Regions from separate parts of the Pseudarthrobacter sp. MM222 genome, predicted to be linked through region 3. Evidence: predicted binding sites of a transcription regulator. Region 3 holds the regulator's gene; each other region holds the start of a gene.

Region 1 (2,263 bases), 860 kb from region 3:
CTTCGGCGACGTAGCGCACGGCATTGCTTAGCACGGCAGGCACGCCGTGCTCGGCGGCGAGTTTGAGCATCCGCACCGCGTGGGCGGTGCTCAGCGGCTCCCCGGGCGGGCTAAGCTGCGTGACCACCTCGGCGGCGAGCGTCCCGGGCGGCATGGCGTCCAGCCAGCGCTTGAACAGGGTGCGGGGGCGCAGGTAGCGCCTGCCGCCCATTTCCCGTCCGACGTCGGAGTCCGGCCCGATCAGGACGGTCAGGACCGGTTGCAGTGTTTCGGGGTGAAGGGTCCGGGAAGCCAGCTCCGCCCTGGTCACGGCGACAGGCACCGCTCCTCCGGCCTTGCCGGTGGTGCGCGCATGAGCGTCGGAGATCAGCCGGCACAGCGCCCGGTAGCCGGCGCCGTTGTTATGCCCGTGGGCCAGGACCAGGACCCGTCCCCCCACCTGGGTGCGGAGGTCGCCGTCGTCGGCAAAGACAGCAAGGTCGACGCCGACGATCGGATCAAGTCCCGCTGCCATGCAGGCCTTCAGGTGCTTGACCGTCCCGTACAGGCCGTCGCGGTCTGTGCAGGCAAGCGCGGTTGCTCCGTCAGCCGCAGCCGCGGCAGCCAGTTCATCCGGCCAGGAAACCCCGTAATGGGCGCTGAAGGCGGTTGAGACGTGGAGATGGGTGAAGCTCATGCTGATTTCGGTGGAAGCAGGGCGTCGTGGATCCTAAGCAGCCGCCAACGGCCGCTGCCGACTGAGCGGGTCAGGTCAAGGGTGAGGGTTTCCGGATCGGGTGAATCTGTCTGGCGTACCTGGACCCGCCAGATCTCGGAGTCCACCAGCCCTGGGCCGCTCCCCAGCGGTGCCCGCTGTTCTTCGGCCCACCATTGGCGCCGCTCGTACCAGCGGACCGGTTCGGCGCAGACGGTGTAGTGCCGGCCTGCCCAGTCCAGCTCCGCCGGGGCACCGGAGGGTGTGCACACGACGTCGACTGACTCGCTGAACATGCCCAATGCGCCTCCCGGACCAACCCCTGTAAGAACCGCCGGTAGAGCTATTCAGCAAAACCGGAAGCAGTTGTTCGAATATATCTTCGAACAAATACAGTCTACGCCGGGGTGCGGACAAAACCTAGATCGGGGGTGGACGGACGCCTGCACAGGTAGCAGGATTGAGCCATGAGCTCCCATAACGCACTTCTGAAGCACGTCAGCATCGCCGCCAAGGACGCCGCCTTGGTGGCGAAGTTCGATATAGACGGAAATATCCCGGGTCAGGGCGCCTTCGTGGTAGGCCTTCTGGCCGCCGAACCGGACTATTCCCACCAGCGCAGGCTGGGGATTGAGTTCATGAATGGCGAGGCCATTTCTTTTTACTACTTCAACCACGACGGAACCGAAGAAAATTTCGACCTTAAGGGCGTGGAGCACTCAGGCAGCTCCATCACCGGCAACTTCCCGATTGAGACGGTCCTCGGTCTCCCCAAAGGACACCTCATGACAGCCTTCAGCGACTGTGACGGCCGGGAGTACCAGGCCAACGTTCCGGTGGAAGAGGCCCTCTAAGCCTGACCTGCTAGGAGCCGGCCTTGTAGACTTCCAGCTCCAGCGTGATGAAGGCATCGATCATGGCCCGGTACGTCTTTTCCACCAGGTCGACGTCGATGTCCTTGTGTTCCGCCGTCGCCTTGACGTGTTCGATGACCCGCTCCACCCGCCCCGGTGCCCGCACTTCGGCGCTGTCGGCCTTGAGGGTGCCGGCGATCCGGATCAGCCGTTCCCGGCGTCCAATCAGGGCCACAATCTGCTCGTCGACCTCATCGACTGCTACCCGCACTGCGGCGAGCTGTTCCCGGTCGGCCTGGGCGGTCTTGTCGTCTGCGTGATTTGTGGACATGTGCATGACAGTATCGAAATATGCAGCCACGAGTCGACTTAATTTCACTCGGCGTCCGCAGTGTTGACGCCTCCCGCCGCTTCTATGTTGATGGCCTAAAATGGCCCGTCCACCGGGAGGTTCCGGGCGAAGTCCTCTTCATCCAGGCCAATCACGGCCTGCTCCTTTCGCTTTGGGATGCGGGCCAGATGCGGTCCGAGGCGGCCACCGATCCCCCGGCCGGCATTCCATGCATCACGCTGAGCCACAACCTTGGCAGTGCCGCGGAAGTCGACGTCGTGATGGCGGACGCAGAGACGGCCGGTGCCACCATTGTCGCCGCGGCCAAGACCCAGCCCTGGGGCGGCTACACGGGCTACTTTGCCGACCCTGACGGCTACCGCT
Region 2 (2,263 bases), 570 kb from region 3:
CTCCGTGGACAGCCGCACCGAGGTACAGATCCGGCAGGCGATGCAGCGGCTCCGGCACGGCCGCACGAGCTTCGTGATTGCCCACCGCTTGTCCACCGTCCGGGACGCTGATCTAATTCTGGTCATGGACCACGGACGGATTGTTGAACACGGCACCCACCACCAGCTGCTGGCGGTGGGCGGGCTGTACACGGATCTGTATGCAGCACAGTTCGCCCCTCGCGAACAGCGCCCGGGCCGCCGGGGGCCGGAACAGTGACCCCGGCCGAGAGCGTTGCCGACCGGTTTCCCGGAGTCTGGAAACCAAACCAGGCCAGCTCGGTCCCGCTGTTCGAACAGCTCCGGCTCAACATCATCGAACGGGCGGACAATGGCACTCTGGCCCCGGGCACCCGGCTGCCGGCGGTCCGCAACCTTGCCGCCGAACTGGGCGTCGCACCGCACACTGTGGCCCGCGCCTACAAGGAACTGGAAGCGGCCGGCATCGTCGCGACCCGGGGCCGCAACGGCACCGTCGTCTGCGCCCGGGACGAGGCCTGGAGTTCGCTGTCCGCCGCCGCCGCGGACTTTGCGGCGGCGGCGAAGGCCCAGGGCGCCAGCTTCGCGGAGGCCGTCCAGTTGCTGGCCGCCGCGTACGACCGGGAATGACGGCGTGCTAACACACCGGGCGGCATTTACCGGGCTGGGACACAGCAGCGAATATATGTTCGAAGAAGTTTTCGATTAGCATTGGTAGCGTGCCTAAAGCCGTAGCTGAAGATCCAGCCGTTGATGACAAGCCCGAACCTATGAGTACCGTCCCGATGGGCTCCGTTCCGGTGAGCGCCGCAAAACCGGGCCGCGCCGTCGATTCCCGTCCCGAGGTAAAGCGTCCGGACATGTCCCGCCTGGTGGTCAAGGGCGCGCGCGAACACAACCTGCGGAACGTGGACCTCGACCTGCCGCGGGACTCCATGATCGTCTTCACCGGCTTGTCCGGTTCGGGCAAGTCCTCCCTCGCCTTCGACACGATCTTCGCCGAGGGACAGCGCCGCTACGTCGAGTCGCTCTCCGCCTACGCCCGACAGTTCCTGGGCCAGGTGGACAAGCCCGACGTCGACTTCATCGAAGGCCTCTCGCCCGCGGTTTCGATTGACCAGAAGTCCACGAGCAAGAACCCACGCTCCACCGTGGGCACCATCACGGAGATCTACGACTACATGCGCCTGTTGTGGGCCCGTGTCGGCCGCCCGCACTGCCCTGTTTGCGGGGAACCGGTGACAAAGCAGACCCCGCAGCAGATCGTGGACCAGCTGCTGGAGCTGCCGGAGGGCACCCGCTTCCAGGTCCTGGCACCGGTGGTCCGCGGGCGCAAGGGCGAATTCGTTGAGCTGTTCAAGGAACTGACGGCCAAGGGCTACTCGCGTGCCCGGGTGGACGAGAAGCTCATCCAGCTCAGTGATCCGCCCAAGCTGGGCAAGCAGTTCAAGCACACCATCGAAGTGGTGGTGGACCGGTTGGTGGTCAAGGAGGGCATCAGCCAGCGCCTCACCGACTCGGTGGAGACCGCCCTCGGGCTGGCCGAGGGCCGCGTCCTCGCCGAATTCGTGGACCTCGAAGCCGATGACGCGGAACGCGTCAGGGCGTTCTCCGAGCACCTCGCGTGCCCCAACGAGCACCCGCTCGCGATCGACGAGATCGAACCGCGTTCCTTCTCGTTCAACAACCCCTTCGGCGCATGCTCCGCCTGCAGCGGCATCGGCACGAAGCTCGAAGTCGATGAGGAACTCATCATCCCGAACGGGGAGCTGTCCCTCTCGGAAGGTGCCATCGCGCCCTGGTCCCTCGGGACGGCAACGACGGAATACTGGAACCGGCTGCTCGGCGGGCTGGCCAAGGAACTCGGCTTCTCGATGAAGACCCCGTGGGACAAGCTCTCCGAGGACACCCGCCAAACCGTGCTGCACGGCAAAGACCACAAGGTGGTGGTGCAGTACCGCAACCGCTTCGGCCGGGAACGCAAGTACAGCACCGGCTTTGAGGGCGTCATCCAGTACGTCCACCGCAAGCACCTCGAAACCGACTCGGACAAGGCCCGGGACCGATACGAGGAATACATGCGGCAGATCCCGTGCCCGGTCTGCAGCGGCGCGCGCCTGAACCCGGCATCCCTCTCGGTGCTGATCAACGGCCATAACATCGCCCAGGTAGCTGCCCTGCCGATGCGCGAGTGCGCCGACTTCCTGAACAACCTGGTCCTCACGGACCGCGAGGCCCAGATCGC
Region 3 (2,263 bases):
CTGGACGATGTCGGCTACCACGTCGCGGGGGTCGCGATCGGGTGCGACGGATCCGGCGATGGCCCACAACGATTCCCCGGGCTGCACCGTAACGGACACGGTGGGAGTCAGGGACAGTTCCGCGGCCGAATCCGAGGCCTTGGCGGGGGCATTCAGGAAGCCGCTGAAGGACAGGATCAGTGCGGCCAACAGGATCAGGGGCACGCCGATGAAGACGAACCGTCCGCGACGGGTTAGCCGCAACGGCGCCTGCCGGGCGCGGCCGGTGCCGCCGGCCGAAGCGGCATGGCCTTCAGGGGCCGCGGAAACGGAGCGGCCGTACTCGCCGGATGCGGCTTGGCCAAAAGTGTCGTGAAACGCGCTTGAAGCTGACATGAACTGAGCCCTCCTGGACCATACTGTGCCGCCCGGCGTACTCCACGTACCTGCCGCCAACCGGCTTAACCTTCGAACATAGAACCGAACGCACTGCTGGGATCCAACCCGAGGCTTCCATCCGGACCAGCGTTGTTCGAACACATATTCGAACTTCACTAGACCAGTTTTAGCACCTATTAACGAACATTGTCGAGACTCGCTAGAACAAATGTTTGAAAAAGCCGGGTGGCTGGCCTACGTTTGAGGAACAGGACAACCACTTCTGCAGACGATCATCAGTAGTTGATCAGCGGGGTCTGACATTCAGGCCGGAGGGTCCCGGTATCTGCAGCCACGGCAGCCGGGCGGAATGAAAGGCAATGGCACATATGGCAGCACAAGCCACCGGCGGCAGGGCTTCCCAGCGGAGCCCGCAGTCAGCCAAGCCACCCAAGGGCCTCACCGTCCGGCAGAAGAAGATCCTGGAAACCATCCAGCGCTCAGTGACGGACAACGGCTACCCGCCTTCAATGCGCGAGATTGGCGACATTGTGGGCTTGGCGAGCCTATCCAGCGTGACCCACCAGCTTTCCCAGCTGGAGAAGCTCGGCTACCTGCGCCGCGATCCCAAGCGGCCCCGCGCCATGGAAGTTCTCATGCCGCTGACCCTGGATGAGGGCGGCACGAAGGTATCAGGCGTGGAAAAGTCCCGCGGTCTCCGTGCCGTGGGCGGGCTCTCCGTCTCGGAACTTGCCAGCGCCACGGATACCGCTATGGTGCCGCTGGTGGGCCGCATCGCTGCGGGCGGTCCGATTCTCGCGGATCAGGTCGTGGAAGACGTCATGCCGCTGCCGCGCCAGCTGGTGGGCCACGGAGAACTCTTCATGTTGAAGGTGGCAGGCGACTCGATGATCGATGCCGCCATCTGCGACGGCGACTGGGTCGTCGTGCGCCAGCAGGGCGACGCCGTCAACGGTGATATCGTCGCCGCGCTGCTGGACGACGAGGCGACCGTGAAGACATTCCGTCAGCGCGACGGCCACACCTGGCTGTTGCCGCAGAACACGCAATACGAGCCGATCCTCGGCGATCACGCCGTCATCATGGGCAAGGTTGTCTCAGTCCTGCGTTCCCTCTAGAGCCTGCGGTCCAGGGCCCCGTCCGGCACCGACGGGGCCCTTGGCGTTTTCCTGGCCCTTGGCGTTTCCTGGCCCGGCCGCCCGCCCGCGGCTGCTGTGCCCCGCGGCTACTGTGCGGCTTGGGCCGACGTCTGTGAGAGTCGTTCCAATGCCGCGACGGCGATTGCCGGATCGGTGGTCGGCCAGAACGGGGGCAGGGCTGCGCGGAGGAATCCGCCGTAGCGTTCCGTGGACAGCCGTGAGTCCAGCACGGCCACCACGCCCTTGTCCGTGGTCGTGCGGATCAGCCGGCCCGCTCCCTGGGCCAGGCGGATCGCGGCATGGGTGGCCGAGACACTCATGAAACCGTTGCCGCCGGCCTGGGCCACGGCCCGGGAGCGAGCCGTCATGAGCGGGTCATCCGGCCTCGGGAACGGGATTCTGTCGATGACCACGAGCCGGCAGGAGTCGCCGGGGACGTCAACGCCCTGCCACAGGGACATGGTGCCGAAGAGGCAGGTGTCCGGTTCATCGGCGAACTGGCGCACGAGCGCCGTCATGGTCGAGTCCCCCTGGCACAGGATGCTCATGTCCAGCCGGGGCCGCATCGCGTCGGCGGCGTCCTCGGCCGCGCGCCGGGAGGAGAAGAGGCACAGTGCCCCGCCGCCGGACGCGCGGATGAGTTTTTCCAGCTCGTCGAGCGCTTCCGGGGACGTGCCGCGGCCGGGTTTGGGCAGGTGCTTGGCGACGTAGAGGATGCCCTGCTTGGGGTATTCGAAGGGCGAGCC

Evidence for each region. The regulator LexA, encoded in region 3, represses DNA repair genes until DNA is damaged. The targets are predictions, from matches to a motif close to TCGAACANNTGTTCGA.
Region 1: the regulator LexA is predicted to act here: its motif matches at 1,065-1,080, upstream of OM977_RS10800 (DUF6504 family protein).
Region 2: the regulator LexA is predicted to act here: its motif matches at 696-711, upstream of uvrA (excinuclease ABC subunit UvrA).

The regions. Positions count from the first base shown of each region.
Region 1 covers NZ_OX352321.1:2,393,407-2,395,669, forward strand. The annotation lists gene OM977_RS10795 (DNA polymerase III subunit alpha) at 1-676, opposite strand, end outside; gene OM977_RS10800 (DUF6504 family protein) at 673-996, opposite strand; gene OM977_RS10805 (hypothetical protein) at 1,162-1,548, shown strand; gene OM977_RS10810 (chorismate mutase) at 1,559-1,885, opposite strand; gene OM977_RS10815 (VOC family protein) at 1,900-2,263, shown strand, end outside.
Region 2 covers NZ_OX352321.1:2,106,092-2,108,354, forward strand. The annotation lists gene OM977_RS09510 (ABC transporter ATP-binding protein) at 1-259, shown strand, start outside; gene OM977_RS09515 (GntR family transcriptional regulator) at 256-648, shown strand; gene uvrA (excinuclease ABC subunit UvrA) at 879-2,263, shown strand, end outside.
Region 3 covers NZ_OX352321.1:1,532,229-1,534,491, reverse strand. The annotation lists gene OM977_RS06940 (LysM peptidoglycan-binding domain-containing protein) at 1-375, opposite strand, end outside; gene lexA (transcriptional repressor LexA) at 747-1,496, shown strand; gene OM977_RS06930 (ATP-dependent DNA helicase) at 1,604-2,263, opposite strand, start outside.